DNA from 3 places in the Pseudoalteromonas sp. JC28 genome. Region 1 is predicted to be linked to each of the others. Evidence: predicted binding sites of a transcription regulator. Region 1 holds the regulator's gene; each other region holds the start of a gene.
The links. The regulator sigma-54, encoded in region 1, starts transcription at its own class of promoters, with help from an activator protein. The targets are predictions, from matches to a motif close to GTTGGCACGNNNNTNGNNT.
Positions count from the first base shown of each region.

Region 2: DS891_RS12485 (PA2169 family four-helix-bundle protein) is a predicted target of sigma-54. The motif match lies at 3,213-3,231, and genes of this name have one in related genera.
Region 3: DS891_RS11095 (DUF3192 domain-containing protein) is a predicted target of sigma-54. The motif match lies at 1,356-1,374, and genes of this name have one in related genera.

Region 1 is NZ_QOKX01000007.1:479,982-484,340, reverse strand. Features, by position in the region: gene DS891_RS17625 (HPr family phosphocarrier protein) at 186-455, opposite strand; gene rapZ (RNase adapter RapZ) at 456-1,322, opposite strand; gene ptsN (PTS IIA-like nitrogen regulatory protein PtsN) at 1,315-1,773, opposite strand; gene hpf (ribosome hibernation promoting factor) at 1,775-2,062, opposite strand; gene DS891_RS17605 (RNA polymerase factor sigma-54) at 2,092-3,591, opposite strand; gene lptB (LPS export ABC transporter ATP-binding protein) at 3,638-4,359, opposite strand, start outside.
Region 2 is NZ_QOKX01000005.1:133,876-138,234, forward strand. Features, by position in the region: gene DS891_RS12460 (hypothetical protein) at 1-67, opposite strand, end outside; gene DS891_RS12465 (hypothetical protein) at 70-399, opposite strand; gene DS891_RS12470 (outer membrane beta-barrel protein) at 813-1,388, opposite strand; gene DS891_RS12475 (BON domain-containing protein) at 1,451-2,014, opposite strand; gene DS891_RS12480 (mechanosensitive ion channel family protein) at 2,251-3,135, shown strand; gene DS891_RS12485 (PA2169 family four-helix-bundle protein) at 3,301-3,747, shown strand; gene DS891_RS12490 (DUF1328 domain-containing protein) at 3,758-3,925, shown strand; gene DS891_RS12495 (hypothetical protein) at 3,966-4,157, shown strand.
Region 3 is NZ_QOKX01000004.1:282,241-286,599, forward strand. Features, by position in the region: gene DS891_RS11090 (diguanylate cyclase) at 1-827, shown strand, start outside; gene DS891_RS11095 (DUF3192 domain-containing protein) at 896-1,276, opposite strand; gene DS891_RS11100 (D-2-hydroxyacid dehydrogenase) at 1,475-2,422, opposite strand; gene zntR (Zn(2+)-responsive transcriptional regulator) at 2,514-2,921, shown strand; gene DS891_RS11110 (SO_0444 family Cu/Zn efflux transporter) at 2,914-4,188, shown strand; gene DS891_RS11115 (1-acyl-sn-glycerol-3-phosphate acyltransferase) at 4,356-4,359, shown strand, end outside.

The DNA.
Region 1 (4,359 bases):
GATTTTCCGGCAACTAGCTTTACTGCACGAAAGAAACCTAAATTGGTATTACAGTGTAACTCAGTTTATTAGGAACTACCAAGGTTTACGCTTAATTATGAGAGACTTATTAGACCACTTTGGTTACGGAGGAGGGGGAGATTAGCAGGGAGTAAATGAATCAGGCCTTATTGTTTTACTGACGATTACTCGGATTCATTAAACTTATTTTCTATCAGTCCGCCAATGGCGTCTAGTGCATACTGAGCATCAGGACCTTCACAAACCACTCGGACTTCTTTCCCTTGGCTGCTTTCAAGTAACAACAGCGCTAGTACGCTGTCAGCAGCAGCACTTTTGTCTCCTTGATATAAGGTCACTTCGGCATCAAATTGGGTTGCTAATTGCGCAAGAACCGTCGCTGCTCGAGCGTGCAGGCCGAGTTTGTTTTGGATTAAAAACGTATCTTCTAACATTTAACCCTCTTGCTCTCGGTGACGAATTTTGACGTTGGGATGGGTTTTAGCAAAACGTTCACCAATGGTTTGCGCTAAGTATACCGAGCGATGTTGCCCACCTGTACATCCTATTGCGATCGTTAGATAACTGCGATTGTTACGCTCTAAGTGTGGTAACCAAGTTTGTACGAAGGTTTGGATCTGCCAAGTAAACTTTTGCACGATGCTGTGACTCGACAAATAGTCTTTGACTGGCTGATCTAAGCCAGTTAGCGGCTTAAGCTCAGGCTCCCAATGTGGGTTGGGTAAAAAGCGCGCATCAAAAACGTAATCCGCTTGTTTTGGGATGCCGTGTTTAAAGCCGAAAGATTCAAAGGTAATAATGAGTTGTTTGTCTTTTTTACCTAAGATTTTTTCGCGGATATCTTCTGCAAGTTGATGAACGCTCAGGCCTGTAGTATCAATGAGAAAATCGGCGCGAGTGATCAGCACGTCTAACAATTCCCGTTCTTTCTTTATCGCAACATCTAATGGAAGATTATGCAGTGAAAGAGGGTGCAAACGTCGTGTTTCTGAGAAGCGCTTTATCAGGGTTTGATCGTCACTGTCTAAATAAAACAGGGTAGGTTTGGCAAAGCCTGGTAAGTATTCAAGAATGTCATTAAACTCGTCCTGTTCTTTAGGTAAGTTTCTAACATCAATACTGACTGCAATTTTATTATAATTGTCCGAAACACTGCGGACTAAAGACGGCAGCAAATTGACTGGAATGTTATCCACACAATAGTAGCCTAAGTCTTCCAATACTCGAAGCGCTACAGATTTACCAGAGCCTGAGCGGCCACTGATAATGATAAGCTCGAGTCCTTTTTCTTCATCACTCATCAAGTTCACCTTGGATCACTGCATATAACTCATCATCACTTTTTGCTTGCCTAAGCATTTTGCAAAAAGACTTGTCTTTGAGTGTATCAGCAATCGCCGCTAAGGTCTTCAGGTGTTGTTGATTATCACCTTCAGGTACGATGAACGCGACAAAAATATCGACAGGCTGCTTATCTATGGCTTCAAACTGGATCCCTTGCTCGCTGACAAGCACCATTGCAAGGATTTTATCCAAACCTTCAAGTCGACCATGGGGAATGGCAATGCCTTTACCGATCCCTGTGCTGCCTAATTTCTCTCGCGCCATTAAGGCGTCCAAGATAGCATGCTGACTGGTATTTGGAATTTGGCTATGAGCCAGTTCGCTGATGTATTCTAAAATACGTTTTTTGCTATTAAAAAGGACCGCAGCTTTACTGCAGTCCTTGTTCACTAATTCACTTAATTTCATCTTAGTGTCGAGTGAGCTTCTCTTTGTGTTTAATAACTTGACGATCTAGCTTGTCGATAAGGCCATCAATTGCGGCATACATATCTTGATGCTCTGTTGATGCAAATAGCTCGCCGCCGTTTACGTGTAATGTTGCTTCTGCTTTTTGTACTAGTTTCTCGACATCAAGGATCACATGCACATTATTGATATGATCAAAGTGCCTTTCTAGCTTCGCAAACTTGTTGGTGACATAGTCTCTTAATGAGTCAGTAATTTCTACATGGCGACCAGTTAGATTTAGTTGCATAAGCATTTTTCCTTCTTGGGTTTTACGTCTTATATCAAGCTTTTACGCTGATTTGACGGTGGAATGGCTAGGGATTCACGATATTTTGCAATCGTACGTCTCGCTACCTTAATTCCTTGCTCAGCTAAGATATCTGCAATTTTGCTGTCACTCAATGGCTTCGCGGTATTCTCTGCAGCTATCAGCTTTTTGATAAGTGCTCTAATTGCTGTAGAAGAGCACTCACCTCCATTTTCCGTACTTACATGGCTAGAGAAGAAATACTTCAGCTCAAATATTCCCCGAGGTGTATGCATGTATTTTTGTGTTGTCACACGGGAAATTGTGGACTCATGCATCTCAACCATTTCAGCAACATCATTTAGCACCATAGGGCGCATTGCTTCGGGGCCATGTTCAAAGAATGCCTGTTGTTGTTGCACAATGCAATTGGTAACTTTTAATAAAGTATCATTTCGGCTTTCTAAGCTTTTAATAAACCACTTTGCTTCTTGTAAATGTGAGCGAATAAACTGACTATCCGTACTGGATTTCGCCGTTCTAGACATCGCAGCGTAATGGTCATTTACTCTTATTTTAGGCATAGCATCAGGATTTAGCTCTACGACCCAACGACCTTTTACTTTTTTCACCGATACGTCAGGGATCACATATTCAGGCTCTTCATGAATAATGCTTGCCGCAGGCTTTGGGTTAAGGCTATGTATTAACGTCATGACCTCTTTGAGATCGGCTTCTTTAAGGCGCGTTTTCTTAGCCAAAGTTCGATAGTCACGGCTGGCAAGCAAGTCGATATGCTCTGTCAGGATCATTTTTGTTTCGGCAATCCATGGGGTATCTGGGGCGAATTGGTTTAGCTGAATGCATAAGCATTCTTGTAAACTACGCGCTGCGATACCGACAGGGTCAAAAAGCTGAATGCGTTTGAGTACGGCTTCGACTTCATCTAGCTCAATAGGCTCTTCGCTATTCTCGTCATTAATGCTTTCTAAAATGTCTTCGCAAGACAGTGTTAGAATGCCTGACAGGTCGACCGCTTCAATAATCGCAATCGCAATAGCTCTATCTGTTGGACTAAATGGTGTCAGTTCGAGTTGCCACATGAGATAATCGTGGAGAGATTCAGAGGTTTCCCCTTGATAAACATTATCGTCATCGGGAAGTGGACCTGAGCTTGCAGCAGGCGCTGCACTCATATACTCGTCCCAAGTGACATCCATGGCAAGGTCATCGCTCACAGTGTCTTTGCTCATGGCGGTATCTGAGTCTATCTCATAGTCACTAACCTGCGTTTCATCGGCTGAATCTTGATTGTCGTCAGCACGGCTCTTTTCTTGGCTGTGTTGGTCAGCGTTTTCGCCGTCAGTATTATCACCTTCTTCCACTTCCAACAATGGATTGCTGTCTAATGCTTCTTGTATTTCTTGTTGCAGATCCAATGTACTAAGCTGCAGCAAGCGAATGGCTTGTTGCAGTTGCGGAGTCATTGTAAGTTGCTGCCCCATGCGCAGCTGTAATGATTGCCTCATGTATCTCTAACAATCCTTTTTAACAGTTATTAATACTACGTCTTAACTATAGCTTGAATTGTTCGCCTAGGTAGACATCTCTTACGGTTTGATCTGCCAAAACATGTTCTGGCGTGCCTGCAGCGATTAACTCACCATGTGAAACGATGTAGGCTTTTTCACATACGTCCAGTGTTTCTCTAACGTTATGATCGGTGATAAGCACACCGATACCACGGTTTTTTAGGTGCTCTATGATTGTCTTTATATCTAACACCGAAATAGGATCAACACCAGCAAAAGGTTCATCTAACAGGATAAACTTAGGGTTTGCGGCTAAAGCGCGAGCAATTTCGACTCGTCTTCTTTCGCCTCCCGACAATGCCATGCCCTGTGAGTCGCGAATGTGTTGAATATTAAACTCATCCAGTAACTCGTTTAGTTCAGCTTCTCTTTCAACTTTAGATAAGTCTTTTCGAGTTTCTAAAATCGCCATCAAATTTTGATAGACCGTGAGTTTTCTAAAGATTGAAGACTCTTGCGGTAGATAGCCAATACCAAGTCGTGCGCGGCTGTGCATCGGTAACAAAGTGATATCTTCGTCATCAATCTGAATATAGCCTTTGTCGCTTGGTACTAACCCTACAATCATGTAGAACGTAGTGGTTTTACCTGCACCATTTGGTCCTAATAAGCCTACAATACTGCCAGCCTGAACACTTAAACCAACATTTTTGACGACCTGACGACCCTTATAACTCTTTGCTAGACCAGTTGCTTTGAGCTCGC
Region 2 (4,359 bases), on a different contig from region 1:
CAGCGAGCGCTGGAGTGCGCTCGTGAGCTGCTGCTTGACGGTCTCTTATTTGAGCTTGGTCTTGCATGATTACTTATTCCTTAACAGCATAGTTGCTAACATACCAAGTGAGAATGCGATACCAGCCGTTTTTACTGGGTTTTCCGTTGCATACTTTTTCACACCTGATGTATTCCACGCACGTTCCCACTCCTTGCGCTTGGCACCAATCGCTTCACTCGAATTATGGCTTTTTTCACGTAGTGAGGTTTCAGTACGAGATGCCGAAGCGTGCAGTGAATCTACTGATGCATGCAATGTATCTGCAATTTGATCCGTAACAGGATGGCTAGAGTCTTGGCCATTTGGCTGTGGTTTAGCTGTATTGCTTGTCTGTGTTTGGTTTGCTTGATTACTCATAAACTACTCCTTATTCGTTTAGTTCACTATATAGGTTGCAAACCCTTTGCCAACTTGAAAGCTGTTTAAATTCATAAGGTTAATGTTTTCCGGTATCGTTTGTCGGTAGATGCGAAATGAAGGGTGTAAATGTTACATAGCAGAACCTACAGGGTGTAGAGTTTGAAAAATTGACAGATTTCATTTCTTGCACTGAATGGCAACTATTACATCTAGAGGTTGTTTACCTTTAAATTCTGTTTCCTGAAAATAAGAAATAGCGAGAAAGTACTTACATTATTCAATATGGAGGCCGTACACTGAAAACAAAAAAAGCGCTACCAAGTGGTAGCGCCAAAACCAGACTCTTGTGGAAGAGCCAGGACTGAGTCAAAGGGGAAATAATTGGGAGGCTATAGAGCCAAAATTACTGCTTAAAACTGATATTCGATAGAGACGGCAGCTACGTCCATATCAGGGTCGATATTGTCTTCAAGTTCATAGCGAGTGTATTCTAACCGCATGTTAACGTTTTCATTGAGGTGAAACTCAACACCGGCACCATAGAGCCAGTCGCCACCCTCAAGGCTAGATGAAACTCGACCTACAGCTGGAATATCCGCGTAGATATCAGCATCCCACTCAAGCCAACCACCTTTAGCATACACTGAGAAATGTTCGTTTAGTGGAGCTGAAATACGTGTAGATAAAGAAATACCGTCTATTTCAGCAGAGTTGTCAATGTCACTTGCTTCGTCGAAGTTCTCATAGGCAAGTTCAAAACTCCAATATGGATTAATTTTTGTACCCACATACGCTTTTAGCATAGAAGAGTCGTCGTCGAATGAAGTGTCATTCTCACGATCTTCCCATTGGAAAGAGTATTGGCCATAACCGATACCTGTGTAAATTTTATAATCATCTAGTCCAAAATCAGACTCCGCGTGAGCGGCTGTGGATGCAAGACCTAGAGAGGCAAGTAGCGCAGCAGCAATTGTTAATTGTTTCATCTTTACTCCTTAAATCAATATAAGTATGGGAGGGGGAAAGCCCCCCTCAAATCAAAATTGGCTTATGATTTTGTGGTAACGCGAAGGTTATCTTTTACATCTCTAACGTCATTGGCGTTTTTCGCGATTTGCACAGCAAGTTTGCGCTCTGCTTCGCTACCTACATGACCGTTTAATGTTACGACTAAACCTTCCACATCAACATCGATGTCAGTACCATCTACATCTGTGTCGAACAGATAGCGAGACTTAATTACTGTTGCGATTTTTGCGTCAGTAAAACCGCTATCGCTTTCGTAATTGCGCTCTTTTTTGCGCTCATCTGACATATCTACGATAGTCAGGTCGTTTTTCACTTCTTTTACGCCATCGATACCTAGTACCAGTTCTTCAGCCAGCTTTTTATCTACTGAGTGTTCAACTTTACCGGTTAGCACTACAACGCCGTTCTTTACATCAGTGTTAATGTCAAAGTTGTTCAGTTCACCGTTGAAAAGCAGTGTTGCTTCTGCTTTACCGTCTATCCAAGCGTCACTCGCTTCTTTTTCCCAAGAGTTATCAGCAGCAAATGCTGAAGCAGTAGTAAGTGAAGATACTAGTACAGTTGCAATTAATGTCTTTTTCATAATTAAACTCCTTTAATTTCGTAGTCGAATTATCTGTTGCAGCTGTTGTGCCAACCTTTAACTTATTGATAATTATGTGATTTATTTTTATGGAGTAAGTTTTAAGGAAGAATTTACCGAGAAGATGTGTAAATTAGTTTGTAATAATTACCTTTTCCATGAACGGCTAATTAATATAACTAGGAATGATTACTGCATTCTAGATTTGTCGAGTACTTAAATAGGAATATTTGATTATGAATTTAGAAAAATTCTGGACGTTAATTAATGATAAGTTAATCTCTTGGCTTGAATCCGGTGTGCAGTTACTACCGAATATGATCCTAGCCTTAATGATACTCATATTCTTCACAGTTTTGGCTAAAATATCTTCAATTTGGTTTTCAAAGGCAATTAAAAAAGCAATAAAGACAGAACAAGTGGCTTCACTTATTAGTTCCATATTTAAAGTCTCTATTATTGCCATTGGGATTTTCTTCGCTTTAGATATAGTAAAACTATCAGGTGCTGTAATGTCATTGTTGGCTGGGGCGGGGATCATTGGCCTTGCTATTGGCTTTGCATTCCAAGACATGACCGAGAACCTCATCGCTGGATTTGTGATGGGGGTCAGAAAACCTTTTATGGTCGGTGACATTATAAGAACCAAGGATTGCTTTGGCACGGTAAGCAAAATCAATTTGAGAAACACCTTAGTAGAAAACTTTTATGGCCAGCTGTCTTATATCCCCAACAAAATTCTCTTTAAGAATGAGTTACAAAACTACACTAAGCTTGGCAAGCGAAGAATAGAAGTACCAGTTGGTATCTCGTATGCGGACGACCCAGAGCAAGCCCGAGAGGTGATTGTTGAGGCAATTAACAAGCTTGATTTCGTAGTAAGCCAAAAAGAAACAGATGTCTATGCAGAGTCTTTTGGTGACAGCTCTATTAATCTATTAGTGTGGTTTTGGATAGATTACCCAGCAGATCCGGGCTTTATGGTGGTCAGGCACAAAGCAATTTGCACCATTAACCGTGTATTAGCTGATAACGATATCTTAATTCCTTTCCCAATTAGGACTATGGATTTCAATGCTAAAGGGAGCACAACCTTAAGTACGCAATTATCACAGGAATAATTTACATCTAGTTTGTAATATTTTCACCGGTCTGAAGGTGCTTAGATTAAAAAGCCTTATATAATAAAGGTTTATGATTTGGCATTTAATCTGCATTAGTGAAAGGGACAGAAAATAATATTTGCAAAATGCACTTATTAAATATCGCAACGAAAGGAGTTATTTATGGCAGATTCAAATTACGACATGGGGCCGGTAAAAGAGCTCATCAAAGTATTAAATGGTGGTGTTGATTTTTACACTGAAGCTAAAAAGAAGCTAGATAATATCGAATTAAACCGCGTATTTGACCAAATGATTGTAGATAAAGCGCAAGCAATCTCGGATCTACAACCATTTGTTCTTATTGACGAAGGTGAAATTGAGACAGATTCAGCGCTTAGCATCGACATTCGTGAATCGTACACCAAGTTGGTTGGTATGGTGAGCACCGACAAAGAGCACACCTATATTTCTCAGCTAGAAGAAGTGGAAGACAAAGTGTTAAGCAAGCTTGATAAAGCATTAAGCAAAGATCTTCCACCTAAATGCAAGAGTGTATTACTGCAAATTCAAACCAGAATGCAAGCTTGTCACGATCAAATGAAGCAGTTGCAAGAGCTAACTGCCTAAGGAGAATGTTATGTTGAGTTGGGCTGTAATGTTTTTATTCCTAGCACTTGTCGCAGCCGTGCTAGGTTTCACTGGAATCGCTGGCGCTGCGGCAGGTATGGCGAAAATTCTATTCTTTGTGTTTATCGCCTTTATGATTATTTCGTTTATTTTTGGCAAAGCACGAGCTCCCAGGTAAAAGGGAATTAACGTACAAAAACGGTTTTAGGAGATAGGTTATGAAATCAGCAATTACATTAGCAAAAGCATTTGGTTTTGTTTCAATTTTAGCACTTTTTGGTTGTAGCGAAGGTCCGGCGGAAGATGCTGGTGAGCGTTTCGATGAAACAGTTCAGGAAGTAGAAAATAGCGTGGAAGACGCGTGTGAAGATGTAAAAGAGAACATGAACGCTGAAAACGAAGAGTGTTAAGCGAAAGTGATTTCGACGTGGAATAAAAGAGGAGAAGCCGATAAAAGCTTCTCCTCTTTTTTTGTAATAGGTTTAAAAATCAAACCTATACAGTTAAGAGACACAGTTACGAAGTATGATGCATATCAATAATGCGCTGCTTAATTTGCAATTATTATTGTAATCTATGAACTTTGAGTAATACTTTATTTCTATGTTTACT
Region 3 (4,359 bases), on a different contig from region 1:
ACGGCCATCGGTTATCCCATAGCACAGACACTAAGTTATGTATTGATGAACTAAAAGCAAGTAAACCAGACCTTATTATTTTAGATGTGTTAATGGCTGACGGCGCTGGATTTTCTGTTTTAGAGTGCCTAAAAAAGGATGCGAGCACTTACGGTATTCCCGTTGTCGTGATCTCTGGTAGTGTGAGCTTTAAAGATGAAGCACGAGGTTTGGAGTTAGGGGCTGTGGATTATATTACTAAACCCTTTAACCCTTTGATTGTAAAAGCCAGAATCAAAAACCATTTAGCAATAAAAAAGAAAAATGACCTGCTAGAAAAGCTAGCCTCTATCGATGGTTTAACGGAGTTGCCCAATCGTAGATATCTAGATGAAGCGATGAAATCAGCATTAGAAAGCGCAAAAGCTGATGGCAGTGCGTTTACCGTTATGCTGGTTGAGGTGGACTATTTTAAAACGTTTAATGAGCATTATGGCTACATGCACGGTGATGATTGTTTATTTAAGGTCGCCAAAGCGCTAGAAGAAGGCGCTACCCGACGTTCTTTATTTATTGGCCGTTTTGATGGTACTCGTTTTGCGTTGGTACTAACTCAGCATAATATCGACGTAATTAATGAGATAGCAGAAGCGCTGCACGACTCGGTTAATGCGTTAAAAATCCCCCATATTGCTTCACCGATATGTGCGCATGTGAGCGTTAGCATTGGTGCAGTTCATATTGAAAATCACTGTAGTAGTGAGCTTAGTGAGCTGATAAAAATGGCCGATAGCGCACTTGCCGTTGCACAAAAACAGCAAAGTACGGTTTTTATTAAAGTGTTATAAATATCTAAAGCCATATGCGGGGGCTAAAGCATATCCGCATTATTCACCATCCTTGGTGCGATAAAGTCTTACTGAATTTGCTTTAGTGCGTTGTCGCCAAAGCCAACCAGTTGGTTGTTTTTGAATACCAATGGCGTGCACTCATCTTTTGTTACTTTGCCGTCTGAGTGTTTGCTGTTGGTTGCATAGTACAGCACTTGATAGTTGTCGCCGTCTTTTGACACCAACTCGCTAAAGTCAGGAGTTGCAAACATGTCTTTTACTGATGAGTAAGACGCGCCCATTTCAAGGTTAGCAATCTTTTCACGATTTTTACGCTGTTTATGTTCCCAGTTAGACGAGTTGTATTCAGAAGCCCAACCGTGTTCTACTTCACCGTCGGATACAGCAACGATACAGCCTGATAATAGAGTAGAGCTAAGCGCAGCCACTAACATTAATTTTTTCATTGTTGTTTTCCTTTTTAATTTTGTTGCTGAGCAAGTAATGCAAACAGCCATTTATTTTTTGCTTGAATTATCACAAGAGTTGCAAACTCTTTGCCAACTAATAAAGTTTATAAATATCAGTTTGTTGTTGTTTTTTAATCAGTTTGTGGTTGATGGTTTTCACTAACTTTTAGCGATATCACTCACTAAAACAATAATCTAGACCACTCGGTTTCTCGTTGTGCCTGCCACAAAACTTTCAATATTAATGGCAATTTCGCCGACTAAACGTTCGATGGCTTCTTTACTTGCCCATGCCGTATGCGGTGTTAAAAGCAAGTTTTCCCCTTGGTATTGAACAAGTGGGTTGCTTGCTTGGGCCGGCTCTTGAGTGAGGACATCCACAGCAGCACCAGCTATTTGCTTGTTAGTTAGCGCATCCACCAGCGCTTGCTCATTGACTATTCCGCCTCTCGCGGTGTTGATAAGATAAGCATGATTTGGAAGTAGAGCGAATTCAGCTCTCGAAATCAGGTTTTCTGTTTCAGCGGTAAGCGGGCAGTGAATCGATACAATATCCGCAATCTGCAGTGCTTCTTCAAAAGCCATTCGTCCTGCTCTAACCTCAGTTACGCCCCTACGTTCGGCAACAATTACCTGAGCTCCAAATGCTTGTGCGACTTTTGCAACGGCTTCTCCTAACGTTCCATAGCCTACGATCACAAAGTTTTTGCCTGCAATTTCGTTGATGCTGTAGTCCAAGCGACAAAACATATCACTTTGCTGCCAAAGCCCTGCACGGCAGTCTTGCTGGTAACGATGAATATTTGTCATTAAGTTACCAAGCATAGTAAAGGTGTGCTGCACGACAGAAGGGGTCGAATAACCAGCCACATTAGCCACCGCAATTTGATGGGCTTTTGCGGCTGCCAAATCGATGTTGTTGACGCCTGTGGCCGCAACACAAATCAGGCGTAATTGCGGTAACGCCGCGATTGTTTGTTCAGTTAACTGTACTTTATTGGTGATGATGACTGCTGCATCTTTACAGCGTGTGATGATGTCCTCACTGGGTGTGGTGTCGTAAGACGTTAATGTGCCTAGTTTGGCAATGGGGGAAAGATCGGTTCCTGCAAGGGTTTTAGCGTCTAATACCACGATTTGCATTATTTTTATCCTTTTCTTGACTTTGGAGTTAACTCTAAGGTTTATACTTGTGATGTCGACTAGGATAATCTTCAGGACTTGGGAGTGTAAAGTGGTAAAGATTGGTGAGCTGGCAAAGCGGCTTAACGTATCAACTGACACGTTAAGGTATTATGAAGCAAACGATCTTCTACACCCTTGCACAAGGAGCGAGGGTGGGTATCGGTTGTTTGATGAGCAAAGTGAAAAGCAAATGCGCTTTATTCTTCGCGCGAAGGAAGTAGGGTTTAGCCTCAAAGAAGTGCAAGACTTGCTAAAGATAAAGTTTGAAAAGTATCAGCACAGTTGTGAAGAAGTGAAAGCGCTGACTATCACTAAACGGGATTTAGTGAGAGCGCGGATCGCTGAGTTACAAAAATTTGAACAATCGTTATCGACGCTAGCAGAGCAATGCTGCGGCGGTAAGGAAGCGGCAGTGAGCTGCTCGATTTTAACGGCCTTGGAGGCTATCGATGAATGAACTGATAGTAAATTTTTGGCAGCTATTTTTAGTATCTGCCCCGTGGTTACTGCTTGGCCTAATATTGGCTGGGTTACTTAATGTATTTATTCCAAAAGATTTGTTGCAAAAGCACTTAGGAAAAGAAGGATTTTGGACAACGATAAAGGCTGCGCTGATTGGGGCGCCTATGCCACTGTGCTCTTGCGGCGTTATTCCTGCTGCGGTGGGACTGAGAAGAGCGGGGGGCTCGAAAAGTGCGACAACCGCATTTTTAGTCTCAACGCCTGAAACTGGAGTGGACTCTATCTCAGTTTCTTATGTACTACTTGGTCCTTTTATGGCGATAATTAGGCCAATTGCGGCTGTGGTTAGCGCAATTGCGGCTGGGTTACTCGTTGGCAGTGAGAAAGATGATAAGCCTGTGCCACTAAAGCACCTTAATACCTCAGAGGAACCAAGCGCGACTAGCGGTTGTTGTGACGCTAATCATCACTCAGAGCCAAAGCCTGCTGAAAAGCATCACAGCCATGATAGCTGTTGCGCCAGCGCTAAAGTGGAAACCGCAAAAGTAAGCTCAAGCTGCTGTGCGCCTGCAAGCCCGCAATTAGCAATGGTAGGGACGAATATGTCTTGTTGTGATACTACGGAGCCTACCGTAACCAGTTGTTGCGATGCTTCATCAGCCACGACAAGCTGTTGTGAGCCAGCTCCTAAGCCTAAAAATCAAGGGGCTTTTGGCAAAATTATGGAAGCTGTTAAGTTCAGCTGTAATCAATTACTGTCCGACACCGCAGTTTGGCTACTTATCGGTTTATTCTTTGCAGCGTTAGTGCAAACCTTTGTGCCTGAGTCTTTCTTATCTCAGTGGGGCGACGGTATTATCGCCATGCTAGTGGTTATTCTTATCAGTATCCCAATGTATATTTGTGCGACCGCTTCAACTCCAATCGCTGCGGGTTTATTAATGGCAGGTGTGTCACCCGGTGCAGTATTGGTGTTTATGCTCGCAGGCCCTGCAACTAACATCGCCACAATTGGGGTAGTTGGTAAAGAGTTAGGGCGTCGTGCCGTGTTTGCCTACTTGGGCGGTGTCATCGGGGTTGCACTTATCTTTGGCTATTTAACTGATTACTTAGTCAATACTTATGGTTTTGTTGTAACGCCGATGATAGGTGAAGAACACGAAGTGCTACCACATTGGTTAACAGTATCGATGGGCGCATTATTAGCAGCACTCTTACTAAGATTAGCTATACTCAAATTAGGTAAAGTTGTTAGAAGATAAACTATTGTGGTACTTTTTACCGTATTACAATTGCATGACGCTTAAGCATTTAATGTTCCAACTTGGTATATCGCCTTGGTGGTCAGACATGAAATGCTTAGCGTCTGTTTATTTGACACGATAGAATGCGTTCCAGTATTCGTTAATCCGACAATTTGAGAAGTAGAGTGG